3 regions of the Ectothiorhodospira lacustris genome follow, and region 3 is predicted to be linked to each of the others. Evidence: predicted binding sites of a transcription regulator. Region 3 holds the regulator's gene; each other region holds the start of a gene.
The links. Region 3 encodes sigma-54, which starts transcription at its own class of promoters, with help from an activator protein. Its sites were predicted from a motif close to TGGCANGNTNCNTGCTT; they were not measured.
Positions count from the first base shown of each region.

Region 1: the regulator sigma-54 is predicted to act here: its motif matches at 3,321-3,337, upstream of LQ952_RS02755 (DUF4168 domain-containing protein).
Region 2: the regulator sigma-54 is predicted to act here: its motif matches at 1,897-1,913, upstream of flgB (flagellar basal body rod protein FlgB).

Region 1 is NZ_JAJNQM010000008.1:2,123-6,898, reverse strand. Features, by position in the region: gene LQ952_RS02765 (cobalamin B12-binding domain-containing protein) at 1-501, opposite strand, end outside; gene LQ952_RS02760 (putative bifunctional diguanylate cyclase/phosphodiesterase) at 654-2,798, shown strand; gene LQ952_RS02755 (DUF4168 domain-containing protein) at 2,875-3,279, opposite strand; gene LQ952_RS02750 (sigma-54-dependent transcriptional regulator) at 3,520-4,776, opposite strand, start outside.
Region 2 is NZ_JAJNQM010000009.1:53,903-58,678, reverse strand. Features, by position in the region: gene LQ952_RS03330 (chemotaxis protein) at 1-760, shown strand, start outside; gene LQ952_RS03325 (CheR family methyltransferase) at 933-1,763, shown strand; gene flgB (flagellar basal body rod protein FlgB) at 1,949-2,347, shown strand; gene flgC (flagellar basal body rod protein FlgC) at 2,364-2,783, shown strand; gene LQ952_RS03310 (flagellar hook assembly protein FlgD) at 2,796-3,473, shown strand; gene flgE (flagellar hook protein FlgE) at 3,518-4,735, shown strand; gene LQ952_RS03300 (flagellar basal body rod protein FlgF) at 4,751-4,776, shown strand, end outside.
Region 3 is NZ_JAJNQM010000030.1:12,140-16,915, reverse strand. Features, by position in the region: gene hprK (HPr(Ser) kinase/phosphatase) at 1-386, opposite strand, end outside; gene LQ952_RS07615 (PTS sugar transporter subunit IIA) at 383-856, opposite strand; gene hpf (ribosome hibernation-promoting factor, HPF/YfiA family) at 864-1,187, opposite strand; gene LQ952_RS07605 (RNA polymerase factor sigma-54) at 1,232-2,755, opposite strand; gene lptB (LPS export ABC transporter ATP-binding protein) at 2,922-3,647, opposite strand; gene lptA (lipopolysaccharide transport periplasmic protein LptA) at 3,644-4,138, opposite strand; gene lptC (LPS export ABC transporter periplasmic protein LptC) at 4,320-4,776, opposite strand, start outside.

The DNA of each region.
Region 1 (4,776 bases), on a different contig from region 3:
CAATGCCTGCATCACCTGTCCGGCGAACGGATCCAGCGCGCTGTCCTCATCCCTGAATACCATCTCGCTGTCCTCGCACAGAATGGCCTTGGCATGATCGAACAGGGCAGACATACGCTGTCTGTTCTCACCATGAAGATACCGTGACAGACAAAGCCTCATCTCCTCCAGGGCGTGATGCACTACCTCGGTGGACAGACCGCGCCGTTCCAACAATGCGGATAACCAGCACAGGCAGTCCTCCAGGGGTTCGAGAATGCCGAAGATCAGCGCCGGACGGATGAATTCCAGCAGGAAGGTGAGTTCCTCGCGGCAACGATCGGAACCAAAAGCCCCGCCATCGGCGTAGACTTCAGGGAAGTGCGCCGTGATGCGATGACTTAAAAACCGGATGAGTTCTTCCCTGTGATGGTCAAATTGCTGCACGCCCTCCTCATCGAGCCTGAACCGACCACGCTGGATGCTGCATCCGGTACCTGTTCGAGACATGTCGGCCTTCAAGGGACACTCTCCTCTAGATCCATATGCGCCATACAGCCTATATGCACCGTATGACATAGTATTTCTCACGGCCCTCGATCCACAAGCCCAACCGGGAATGGATCGGCCCGACTAACGCTTGATGACCGTCACATCCGACCCGGAACGGGGACATGGCCGAACACTATCTCAAACGGGAGCTTTACGAGCTTATCCGAGGCGACGCGCAAAGTTTCGATTTTTTGCAGCAGGCCACGCTGGACGGCATCTGGTTCTGGGATTTGGAACATCCGGGACATGAGTGGATGAGTGACCGCTTCTGGACCATGATGGGCTACGACCCGGCCGGTAAGCAGCCGTTGGCCAGTGAATGGCAGGCACTGGTTCACCCGGATGACATGAAGTCCGTCCAGCAGGCACTGGAAAGACACTTCGCCGATCCCGCCTGTCCCTTTGACCAGGTCGTCCGCTATACCCATCGGGACGGTTCGACACTGTGGATCCGTTGCCGCGGCATGATCGTCCGTGATGACCAGGGACGCCCCGTGCGCATGCTGGGGGCCCATACGGATATCACCCCGATCAAACAGATCCAGACAACACTGGAGACCCGTACCCGGGATCTGGCCCGCATCGCCAGGGCCATGGACAATGCCCAGGAAGGCATCATCATTACCGATGCCCAGGCCAGGATTCTGTCGGTGAACCGGGCATTCACGCAGATTACCGGCTACACGGCCAAGGAAGCCGTCGGCAACAATCTCCGCATGCTCAAATCCGGCTGGCATGACGCAGATTTCTACCGCGCCATGTGGTGGGACATCATCCAAACGGGCACCTGGCAGGGAGAAATCAGGAATCGTCGCAAGAACGGTGAAGAGTACCCTCAATGGACCGCCATCAGTCGGGTGCCGGGGGAGGATGGCGAAAATGACTATGTGGCGGTATTCAGCGATCTGACCGACAAAAAGCAAGCCGATGAACGCATCGCCTTTCTGGCCCATTATGACCCGCTGACAGGACTACCCAACCGCCATCTGCTGATGGATCGCCTCCACCAGGCCCTGGCTTATCATCAACGCCAAGGCCTCCATCTGGCCCTGATCACCCTGGACATCGATGATTTTGTCGCCATCAATGAACGACTGGGTCATCAGGCCGGCGATCAAATCCTGGGCCGTATTGCAAGGCGTCTGCAGGACGCACTGCGCGAGGCTGATACGGTTTCTCGCCTGGGCGGAGACGAGTTCGTGATCATCATCCACTCGCTTACGGATCCCGAGCAAATTCATGCCATCATCCGCAAACTCCATTCCGGCTTTGTCCAGCCCATGGACAGTGAGCATGGTGACATCAATCTCACCGCCAGCATGGGTATCGCACTCTCACTTCCGGACGTTGATGCAGATACCCTGCTGCGTCACTCCCATCACGCCATGTTTCTGGCCAAGCAGAAAGGCCGAGGCGCCTTCCACATCTTCGATACGTCCCACGCCCGGATGATGGACAAACTGCGTGAGCAAAGGCAGCGTATCCATCAGGGCGTGAAACAAGGTGAATTTGTGCTCTTCTACCAGCCCAAAGTGAACCTCAGAAGTGGTTGTGTCAGGGGCGTGGAGGCACTGATCCGATGGCGTCATCCCGAACGGGGAATCTTGTCTCCGGCCGCCTTTCTGCCCCAGATCATCGATACGGATCTGGAGTTTCAACTGGGTGACTGGGTATTGACCGAGGCATTACGCCAGATGAATGAGTGGAAGATGAGCGGCACGAACATTTCCGTCAGCGTCAACGTATCCGCCACGCACCTGCTCCAGGCGGGATTTGCCCATAAACTGGCCAACATGCTACTGGCCTATCCGCAGCTGGCACCGGGCGATCTGGAGATCGAGATTCTGGAAAGTGCGGCCGTGGAGGACTGGGAGATGGCGGCCCTGGCGATGCAGGACTGCCGTGCGCTGGGCGTCCGGTTTGCCCTGGACGATTTCGGTACCGGCTATTCCTCGCTGGTCCATCTGCGGCGTCTGGCCCTGGACACCCTCAAGATCGACAAGGGTTTCGTGGGTGACATGCTCGATGACCCAGAAGATTTCAGCATCGTGGAAAGTGTGGTCAGTCTGGCCATTTCCTTTCAACTGGAAGCCATTGCCGAGGGCGTCGAAACGGAACGCCATGCCCGTGTACTCATGAAGATGGGATGCCCGGTGGTCCAGGGCTTCGGGATTGCACGGCCCATGGAAGCCGCCCGGGTCATGCCTTGGATGGAGGAATGGAAGCAGTCAGGCCTGTGGAAGAAAATGCAACAGAAGCCAGGCTAAGACACCGCCGATCCGCTATTTGCCGGAAGCGACGTGCGGCGCCCTAGGGGCGCCGCCGGACTGCAGAAGAGAACGGTTACATCCGCTCCGCCGCCATCTCCTGAACCTGCTGCAGCATGCCCGGATCGCTCTGCAAGTTCATGGCCACCTGGTTGTATTCCTCAACGCTCATGCCTTCATCCTGCACGGCACTGATCATCTCTTCCTGGGCCTCCTGCTGCAGGGCCTGCGCCTGCGCCTCGTCGTTCACCTCCTCAAGCTTCCGGGCGAAGTCATCCCGGATGTGCTGAACCGCCACAAAGGCATCCACGAAACGATCCAGGGTATGGGGATCCACCGTAGCGCCCTGCTGTTCCATGCCCGCCGGCGGCTGGGCGCCGAAGTTGCCCTCCTGTTGCTGGGCGATGGCATGGGAGCCGGCACCGAGCAGCAGGGCGGCGGTCAGGGTGACGGGCAGACTCTGAAGGAATGTGCGCTTCATGGGGCATCTCCTTTACGGTTCGATGAATGTCGAGACTACTTTTGCAGACATCGTGCCAGACCTGGAGCGGCCTACCATAAAAAATATAACTCAATGATTTTATTAAATCATTCGCGAGCGGACATGCTGAGCTTAATGGCTTTTAGGGGTGGTTCATTATGACACATGAGCCAGCCTGCTACGTGCCCCAAAGACACAGCGCGGTTCGCCGGCCAGGCAGGCTCCTATTGAGGCGACGGATCAAATATCCGAGTCGGTGGACATATCATTGTCTATCGTTGCCTCTTCGGATTCGCCCAGACGCCGATACAGGGTCCGTCGACCGATGCCGAGCACCCTGGAGGCCTGACGCTTGTTGCCATCCAGACGCCGCAGGACCCAACGGATATAGCGGGATTCCACCTCGGCCAGGGTCGGCATGGGTTCATCATCGGACCACACCGCCGGCAAGGCCGCTGCATGGGAGGTATCGGCCCGCGCCGGATCCAGACGCTCCGGCAGATCACTCACCTCAATGGTGTCATTCCGGCAAAAGGTCACCGCCCGCTCCATCAGATTGGCCAACTCGCGCACATTGCCGGGAAAACCATGGCGCCGCAGGCATCGCATGGCCTCGGGTGAGATGCCCCGGATATCGCGGGCCATGGCAGTGCTGAAGCGAGCCAGCAGACGGGCCGCCAGGCGGTCGATATCCTCACCCCGATCCCGCAGGGGAGGGACCTGTAGACGAAAAGTCTCCAGACGGTAGAACAGATCCTCACGAAACTGCCGGGCCTGGATCATGGATTCCAGATCCTGGTGGGTGGCGGCCACCACCCGGACATCGGTGACGATCTCCCGGTTACCGCCTACGGGGCGGACCCGACCATCCTGCAGCAGGCGCAACAGCTTGGCCTGCATGGCCATGGGCATCTCGCCGATCTCGTCCAGCAACAGGGTCCCTCCATGGGCTTCGGCAAACAGTCCTCGTCGGGCCTCCCTGGCACCGCTAAAGGCCCCGGCCGCGTGACCGAACAGCTCGCTCTCCATCAGTTCGCCGGGAATGCCTGCACAGTTGATGGCCACAAAAGGTCCGCCGGACCGATCACTTTCCTCATGGATGGCCCGGGCCACCAGCTCCTTGCCGGTCCCCGATTCGCCCGTGACCAGCACCGGCCCGGAGGCCCGGGCCATCCGTCGCACCTGTTCGTAGAGGGCCTGCATGGGCGGGCTGCTGCCGATCAGGCCATGAAAATCATCCGCCTGCAACAGCGCCCTGTAACGCTGTACTTCCGTCTGCAACTGTCGGTTGCGCAGGGCCCGACGAACCCGGATGACCAAGTGGTCCAGGTCCACGGGCTTGGTGAGAAAGTCATCGGCACCCTGTTTGAGGGCTTCCACTGCCTGGGGGATCGTACCGAAGGCGGTCAGCATGATGAAGCCCGGGGGCAGGGGCAGGCGCTGACAATGGGCCAGCAGGGCGAGTCCGTCCGCTTCGGGCAACCGCAGATCACTGAG
Region 2 (4,776 bases), on a different contig from region 3:
CATCCGTGGAGTGGCTACCCTGCGCGGCAAGACGGTATCCGTGGTCGATCTTGCACAGGCCCTGAGCATGTCGCCCGTCGGCTCCGGAGAGCGCGGATCATTCGTCATTCTTACTGAATTCAATCGTTCCGTTCAGGGACTTCTGGTGGCATCGGTGGATCGCATCATCAACCTCAACTGGGATCAGATTCGACCGCCTCCCCGTGGCACCCATAAAGACAGTTTTTTGACGGCTGTGACCCAGGTCGACGATCGTCTGGTGGAGATCATTGATGTGGAAAAAGTGCTGGAGATGGTCACCGGTCCGGCACGGGATGTCAGCGATGCGCTGGTATCCAGCAGCCGTGGAGGGGGGAGAGTGCGATGCGCCCTGGTCGCCGACGACTCTACGGTGGCGCGCAAGCAGATCGTGCGCGCCCTGACCCAGATCGGCGTGGAATCGGTGGTGGTAAATGATGGCAGACAGGCACTGGACAAGTTGCTGGAAATGGCTGCCCAAGGCCCCATCGAGCAGCAGATCGGGATGGTGATATCCGATATCGAGATGCCGGAGATGGATGGTTACACGCTCTCCGCCGCCATCAGGAAGGAGCCGGCCCTGTCCGGGCTGTACGTTGTGCTCCATTCTTCCCTGAGCGGGACCTTCAATGAGACCCTGGTCCGCAGGGCGGGGGCTGACCGTTTTTTGCCCAAGTTCAGCCCCGATGAGCTGGCAGAGGCCGTACTGGGACACCTGCAGATGGGTGATGACGCGAAATAAGGACCCATGGCCGGCATCTTCATGCCGCCCGGCGGTTATTGTGTGCCCCTTGGGCGGCAGCGCGGCATGCCCCTTTTGAGGTGTCTCGAAGGTATACTGGTGGCGCTGCCTATTGAGCAGTACGACGGCTTGCGTTCTACAACGAAAGATTGATCGATCACAGGAATCCACCTTGTCAGGCCCTATCGAATCTCAGGATTACGAGGATTTCAGGCTGTTTCTGGAGAAGTCCTGTGGACTGGTCCTTGGGGAAAACAAGCACTATCTGGTGAACAGCCGCCTGTCGCGGCTCATGGGTGAATTCTCGGTCTCTTCCGTCAGCGATCTGCTCAGGCAGCTGAAACTGGGGCGCAATCCCGGTCTGCGGGAACGGGTCATCGAGGCCATGACCACCAACGAAACCTACTGGTTTCGGGATGTCTTTCCCTTCGAGATCCTCAAGAATCAAATCTACCCGGAGTTGGCCAAGCAGAAGGGTTCGGGTTATGCCCCGCGTATCTGGTGTGCCGCCTGTTCTTCCGGGCAGGAGCCTTATTCCATCAGCATGGGGTTCAGTGAATACCAGCAGTCCCGGCCCGGCAGCTTGCGGGATGTCCAGATCCTGGGAACGGATATCTCGGGCGCCGTGTTGAAGGAGTCCCGTGAGGCCAGCTACGATTCCTTGGCGGTCGCACGTGGCCTCTCCCTTGATCGCCGCAACCGGTTTTTCGTTCAGAATGGTGATCGCTGGGTTCTTCGCCCGGATATCAAGGCTCGAGCAAGTTTTCGTGAGTTCAATCTCATGGACAGCTATACCCTGTTGGGGCGTTTCGACGTGGTTTTCTGCCGCAACGTGCTGATCTATTTTTCGATCGACTCCAAGAAGCTGATCCTGAAGCGTATTTCCCAAATTCTCAATCCGGGTGGGTATCTCTTCCTGGGGGCATCCGAGTCGATGGCCAATTACTCGGATGCCTTTGAGATGGTGCGTTGCAATCCCGGGGTGGTTTACCGCCTGCGCTGAGCGGGCAGGGTGTCAATAACCCGACCCGCCCTCAGGGGGCGGGACCCTCCAATCGGCGGTATCTTGCCGTGGCAGTCAGTCCGATTCAGGACGCCTTTTACCCAAGCCTTTAAGAAACCTGCCTTTTTTTTTATGGCACGCGGATTGCATTTCGACCTTCAGGAACATTTCTTGAGGTCGAGTCCATGCCACTTTCCATAGACAGGGCCATTGGTATCCACGGCGATGCGCTGCAGGTGCGCTCAAAGCGCCTGGAGTTGCTCGCCTCCAATATCGCCAATTCCGATACCCCCAACTACAAGGCGCGGGACCTGGATTTTCGTCAGGTGCTCAGCCGTGCACATCAACCTGATGCACTGGGTCTGCGCCTCACCCACGCCGCCCATATTGCCACTGATGCCTCGGGGCAGGGCATGGGCGAGCCGCTCTACCGGGTGCCCACCCAGCCATCCCTGGACGGCAATACGGTGGACCCCCAGCTGGAGCAGGCGGCCTTTGCCGAAAACACCGTGCAGTACCAGGCCAGCCTGGATTTTCTCAGCAAGAAATTCAGCGGCTTGCGTACGGCCCTGAAAGGCGAATAGGCCGGGAGGTTAACCCATGAGCAACATGTTCAAGATCTTTGACGTCTCCGGTTCGGCGCTAAGCGCCCAGTCGGTGCGTCTGAACACCATCGCCAGCAACATGGCCAATGCCCAGGTAGCCAGCACTACCCCCGAGCAGGCCTACCGTTCCAAACAGCCGGTATTCCAGACGGTGATGGACCAGTTCGGCAGGAGTGCGTCCACCACTCCGGTGCGGGTGGCCGGCATCGTCGAGAGCCAGGCCGAGCCCTTCGTGAAATATGAGCCCCATCACCCGCTGGCCAATGAGCAAGGGTATGTCTACATGCCCAACGTGAACCTAGTGGACGAGATGGCCAACATGATCTCCGCCTCCCGCAGTTACGAGAACAACGTGGAGGTGATGAACACCACCAAGCAACTGTTGCTGCGGACCCTACAGCTGGGTCAGTCATAGGAGGGATGAGACATGAGTGTCATTGACGCCAATACCCTGGCCAGTTTGGGGCTGACCTCGGCCGCCGGGCAGGGCAAGGAATCCAGCCGGGATGAGCTGGGACAGGCGGATTTCTTCAAGCTGATGATCACCCAGTTGCAGAATCAGGATCCCTTCGAGCCCATGGAAAGCGGCGATTTCCTGGGTCAGATCGCCCAGTTCGGCACGGTCAACGGGATCGGCGAGCTGCAGAAATCCTTTGAAGGCATTGCCCAGACCATGCAGGCCAACCAGACCCTACAGGCCGCCGCTCTGGTGGATCGCGAGGTCCTGATCCCCGTGGATCTGGCGGTGCTGGGTGACGAGGGAGGCATCCGCGGTGGAGTGGACCTGAAATCCTCCGCCAATGACTTGACGGTAAATGTCTACAACGAGGCGGGTGTGCTGGTAAGTCGCATTCCCATGGGCGGGCAGGGGAGCGGCGTGAAGTCCTTCGTCTGGGACGGCACTACCACGGAGGGCGAGCGGGCACCACCGGGGGTGTATGAGTTTCGCGCCGAGGCTCAGCTGGATGGCCAGACCAGCCAGCCCCAGACCCTGCTCAATGCTCGGGTGGACAGCGTCCGTACCGGGCAGGCCGGCGGGGGAATCACGCTGATCGTTGAAGGCTTCGGTGAGATCGACTTGGTCAATGTAAGACAGATTGGCTGAATGCCATCCTGGGCATTTTTTGTTTATTTTGAGGGGTTCATATCATGCCATTCAATGTTGGAGTTACTGGTCTTAATGCCGCATCAGCGGACCTTAATGTGACCGGTCATAATATTGCCAATGCATCTACTTCAGGATTTAAAGAGTCAAGAGCCGAGTTTATGGACATCTTTGCGCAGTCCTATAACTCAGCTTATAAGACTGCGACAGGTAGTGGTGTCAGATTGGCCTCCGTGAGTCAGCAATTTACTCAGGGCAGTTTGAACTTCACGGGTAATAGTATGGATATGGCGATTAATGGTCAGGGTTTCTTTGTCCTGGAGCGAGACGGTGTCACTGAATACACCCGCGCCGGCCAGTTTCAGGCAAACCAGGAAGGTTTTGTGGTCAATGCTGCTGGGCAGCGCCTGATGGGGTATCCGCCTGAGGGGGGAAACCTGCTGGCGCCGATCCAACTCACGACGGGGGATGCCGAACCAAAGGTGACCTCGAAGATCGATGTGCTGATGAATCTGAGTGCCGAGGCAGAGCCGATTGATGGAGACACAATAGGCATCGACCCCGCAGACCCCGATACATTCAATTATTCCACCTCCTTGACCGTCTATGATTCACTCGGCAGTGCCAGAACAGTTTCCCTATTCTTTCAGCGCCAGCCTCCACCAGAAGATAAGTCATGGAATGTTGATGCATATATGGATGTTGGTGGGGACCTTACCTCTGTAGGCACGGGCGGTCTCGAGTTCAATTCCGACGGCACCCTGGAGACAGTTACGCCCCTACGGATTGAGGCGGTAGATCTGCCCAACGGCGCAGAGAACCTGGGTATCGATGTGGACTTCGGCCAGACCACCCAGTACGGCAACAAATTCAGCGTCGCCGCGTTGAGACAGGATGGTTATGCCATCGGTCAGTTGGTCAGTGTGGATGTGGATACGGACGGCACAGTGTTTGCTAGGTATTCCAACGGTACCGATCGGTCATTGGGACGGGTGGCGCTGGCGAATTTTACTAACCCTCAAGGCTTGCAGTCTGTTGGCGGCACCAACTGGGCCGTGACCCCCGCTTCCGGTGAGCCTGTGCTTGGTGCAGGGGGAGAGTCCAACTTCGGCCTGATTCAGGGCGGGGCTTTCGAAGAGTCCAACGTCAACATCGCCGACCAGCTGGTGAAGCTCATCACCGCCCAGCGTAACTTCCAGGCCAATGCCCAGGTGATCAGCACCGCCGACACCCTGACGCAGACCATCATCAATATCCGTTAACGGAGGTAGCGACTGATGGACCGCATGCTTTACATCGCCAT
Region 3 (4,776 bases):
AGGATATTGATGATTTCGTGGCCGTGCAGGGTGGTGGCCAGCAGGGGCACCGACTGCTTGTCCGCCAGTGCGCACAGTTCCGGCTGAGCCGCCAGACCGTCGGTGACGATCAGGATGGCAGCGGTCCCGTTGACCAGCTGTTCCAGGATATCCCGCTGGGAGTTCTTGCGCAGGTTCCACAGGTAACGCATTTCATCCGGACCCAGTACCTGGATCTGGTTGGGATGGATGATGTTCAGGTGCCCGACCAGTGAAGTGCTGCCGTGGGGCGTGGCCTGGTGAGCGATACGTCGCTCGCTGCCTTGGTGACCGGCCACCCAGCGCAGGGCGAGGCGCTCTTCCATGGCCTCGACGACATGGCGGACGGTGAGGGTTTCGATGGTCACGGCTGTGCGGGGCTTTCGGTATCCCAGTGGTGTACCAATGCCAGCAGATCTTCCGGTCCCTGGGCGCTGCGCAGCCTTGCCAGAGTCTCCGGATCAGAGAACATGCGGGCCAGCAACGCGAGGATCTGCAGGTGTTCGTCGGTACATTCGGTCGGGACCACCAGGGCGAACAGGATGTCCACGGGTTCGCTGTCCGGGGCATCATAGTCTACCCCCTTTCCCAGTTTGAGCAGGGCGGCACAGGCTTCGTCAGCGCCGGCCAGACGGCCGTGGGGAATGGCGACGCCATGCCCCAGGCCGGTGCTGCCCAGGCGTTCCCGGGCCAGCAGACTGTCGAAGATCTCTCCCTGGGTCAGCCTGGGCAGGTGGCTCGAAAGCATTTCACCCAGCATCTCCAGAGCGCGTTTCTTGCTGCTGACGTCCGGCAGACAGCAGACGCGCTCCGGGGCGAGAAGATCACCGATGTTCATGGATGTCTCACCCGACGTGGTTGCGGTGGGAGCCTTCGGCGCGGTGGTGGTCCTTGAGCTTTTCCTTGTGCTTGACCACCTGGCGGTCCAGCTTGTCGACCAGGGCATCGATGGCGGCATACATGTCGGCTTGGGTGGCATCGGCAAAGATGGTGTTGCCGCTGACCAGCATGTTGGCTTCCGCCTTCTGCTGCAGTTTCTCCACGGTCAGGACCACATGCACGTCAATGACGTTGTCGAAGTGGCGCTCCAGGCGCTGGAACTTGTCATTGACATAGTCGCGCAGGGCGTCGGTCAGGTCCACGTGATGACCGGTGAGGTTGATCTGCATGAGGTAACTCCTTGGTTAGGATGTGAATGTGAGGCCTTGGGAACTCAGACGAGGCGCTTGCGTTCGTTGGATGGCGGGATTGCCATGGCCTCGCGATACTTGGCAACGGTGCGCCTCGCTACCTGGATGCCCCGATCCACCAGGATCTGGGCAATCTTGCTGTCACTCAGGGGCTTGCCCTGGGGCTCTTCGGCAATCAATTTGCGGATCATGGCACGGATGGCCGTGGCGGAGCACTCCCCCCCATCGGCCGTCCCCACATGACTGGAGAAGAAATACTTGAATTCGTAAATCCCTTTCGGGGTGTGCATGTACTTCTGGGTGGTGACACGGGAGATGGTGGATTCATGCATCTCCAACTGCTCGGCGATGTCCCGCAGCACCAGGGGTTTCATGGCCTCGTCGCCGTGTTCCAGAAAGGCGCGCTGATGCTCCACAATGGCGGTGCCTACCCGCAGCAAGGTTTCGTTGCGGCTTTGCAGGCTCTTGATGAACCAGCGGGCCTCTTGCAGGCTGTTGCGCAGGTAGACGTTATCCTGACTGGAATCGGCCCGCCGTACAAAGCTGGCATAAAGCGGGTTCACTCGCAACCGGGGGGCGACTTCCGGGTTCAGTTCCACCTGCCAGTATCCCTCGCGCTTGCGCACGAAGACGTCGGGAATGATGTATTCCGGTGAGCTGGAGCTGATCAGGGTGCCCGGGCGGGGATTCAGGCTCTGTATCAGGGCCATCACCGCCTGCAGTTCTCCGTCGGCCAGTCCCAGTCGGCGCTGTACGCCTTTGAAATCACGGGTACCCAGGGCTTCGAGATGATCGCGCACCAGGGTCCTGGCCTCGGCCAGCCAGGCGGTATCCGGCGAGAACTGCTCCAGCTGCAGCAGCAGGCATTCTGAGAGATCGCGCGCGCCCACGCCCACGGGGTCCAAGTGCTGGACCATGCGCAGTACGGCTTCCACCTCATCCAGCTCCAGTTCCAGTTCCTGGTCCTGAGCCAGTCCGGCATGGATCTGTTCGATGGGTTCTCCCAGGTAACCGTCATCGTTGATGGCGTCGATGAGGGTCATGGCAATGACCTGATCCCGCTCGCTCAGGGGGGACAGGTTGATCTGCCAGAGCAGGTGATCACGCAGGTCCTCACCGGGGGCACTCTGGTTCTCGAACAGGTCGCGACCGTCGCCGTCCCCCCCCTGGCCGCCGCCGGTTGCCGGCATGTCGTAGAGGTCTTCCCAGTTGCTGTCCACCGGCAGCTCTTCGGGAATGTTCTCCGAGGCATCGCCTGTGCCGCCCGGTTCCGCGGGCTCTTCGAATTCCCGGCCCCCCGCATCCTTGTCGGTGCTGTCCGGCCTGCTGTCCATCTCTTCCCGCTGGGCCGCCGCCTCGTCCACACCGGTATCCAGGTCGGCGTCGGCGCCTTCCAGGGCTTCCAGCATCGGGTTGGTCTCCAGCGTCTCCTGGATCTGGGCCTGTAGCTCCAATGTGGACAGCTGCAGCAGCCGGATGGCCTGCTGCAGCTGTGGTGTCATGGTAAGGCTCTGGCCGAGACGGAGCTGGACAGAAGGTTTCAGCATAGGATGTGGCGTACCACCGGAGTCGTCAGGCAGGCGTTGAGTGGTCCCGGCAGTGTCGACGGCTCTTTTCCGTCATGCGCGGGGTCTGTCATCCGGATTATACGGCTTGGCACGAAAAATGTGACCCAGTGTGGGGAAACCATGAGATGGCTCAAAAACTGTACTTTCATAGTCGGAAATGGTCGCCCAGATAGACCCGTCTGACCTGGGGGTCGGCCAGCACCACTTCCGGCGGCCCTTCGCTGATCAGATGCCCGTCGCTCAGGATATAGGCGCGGTTGCAGATGCCCAGGGTCTCGCGAACGTTGTGATCGGTGATCAGCACCCCGATCTTGCGCGATACCAGATGGGTGATGATGCGCTGGATCTCGATCACGGAAATGGGGTCCACTCCGGCAAAGGGCTCATCCAGCAGGATGAAGGCCGGCTCCGTGGCCAGGGCGCGGGCAATCTCCACCCGGCGCCGCTCGCCACCCGAGAGACTGATGCCCAGGCTCTCGCGGATGTGCATGATCTGAAACTCTTCCAGCAGGGATTCCATGTGTTCATGGCGCTGGGCGCGGTTGAGGTCGCGGCGTGTTTCCAGTACGGCAAGGAGATTGTCTTCCACCGACAGCTTGCGAAACACCGAGGCCTCCTGGGGCAGATAGCCGATCCCCAGTTGCGCCCGGGCATGCATGGGTAGGGGGGTGATGTCCTTGTCGTCCAACTCGATGCGGCCGCCGTCGCAGGGGATGAGGCCGACGATCATGTAAAAGCAGGTGGTCTTGCCGGCCCCGTTGGGACCCAGCAGGCCGACGACTTCGCCGCTGTTCACCTGCAGAGAAACGCCGTCCACCGGTTTGCGGGCACGGTACTGTTTGACCAGGTCGCGGGTCTGCAGGCGGCTCATCGTGCGCCCTCGGCCGGGGCGGGAGCCTGATCCCTGGGAGTGAAAATCGCTTCGACGCGCCCGGTATCCCCGGTACGGGCTTCCAGGGTGGCCGTGCGCAGGTCATAGATGATGCGGCTGCCCCGGAACTCGTCCGCGCCCTGCCGGACGCGGGCACTGCCGCTCAGTTCCATGCGTTGCTCGGTGGGAAAGAACTCCATACGTGCGGCCTCGGCACGGACTTCCCGCCCCTGCGGGTCCTGGGTGCGTAGAGTTGCCGGTCGGCCTTCCGAGGTCATGCGCTCCAGGACCCGGCCCGGCGTATGGACCGTGACTGTATCACCGGTGATTTCCGTGGCGCCCTGGGTAATGCGTACACCGCCGCGGTAGGTGCTGATGCCTCGGTTGTCGTCCAGGGTGGCCGAGTCCGCCTCGATCCGGATGGGCAATGTCCGGTCCACCTGTGCCTGGAGCGGTCCGGCCAGCAGCAGGATGGCCAGTGCCGGGATCATGAGCCGCCCAGGGAGGCATTGAAAAACTCCCTCGCCGTCGCTCCCGCGAGGGCGGGAGCCCATGCTTTTCACTCCGTGACTGGATGCCCGCTTGCGCGGGAATGACGACCTGAGGAAGGCCGGCCGCATTCTGCTGGACCTTGATTCCCGCGGGTGCGGAAATGGCTGACTTGGAGCAACCCTAGTGGGGAACATAGACACCCCGTGCGTCACGTTTGAGTTCCAGAATTTCATGCCGAAGGTCCAGGAACAGACCTAGACCCTCGGCCTCCTGATAGGTGGTCCGCAGGTGTGCCGGGGCGTCGGTGACGGCCTGACGGGGGCCCGGCCAGAGGGTGGTGTCCCTGGTGGTGATGGTGATCGGACCTCGCTCGCCCTCGGCGGCGCGGTGGATGTGTACCTCGCCCAGCAATTTGACTTCATCGCCGGCGGGGGAGATCCAGCCCTGCTCGGAGCGCAGGGTCCAGGTGGCGCCGGGGCTGTACCGCAGGATCAGTACCGGGGTTTCCAGCCAGCGGGACCCGTCCGCCTGACGCTGTTCCATACGCTGACCGCGAAGCTGGTAACGGGGTTCACCAAGGGGATCCATATGGATGGCCGCGTATTGTTCCAGAAAGAAATCGGTCCCTTCGGTGGCC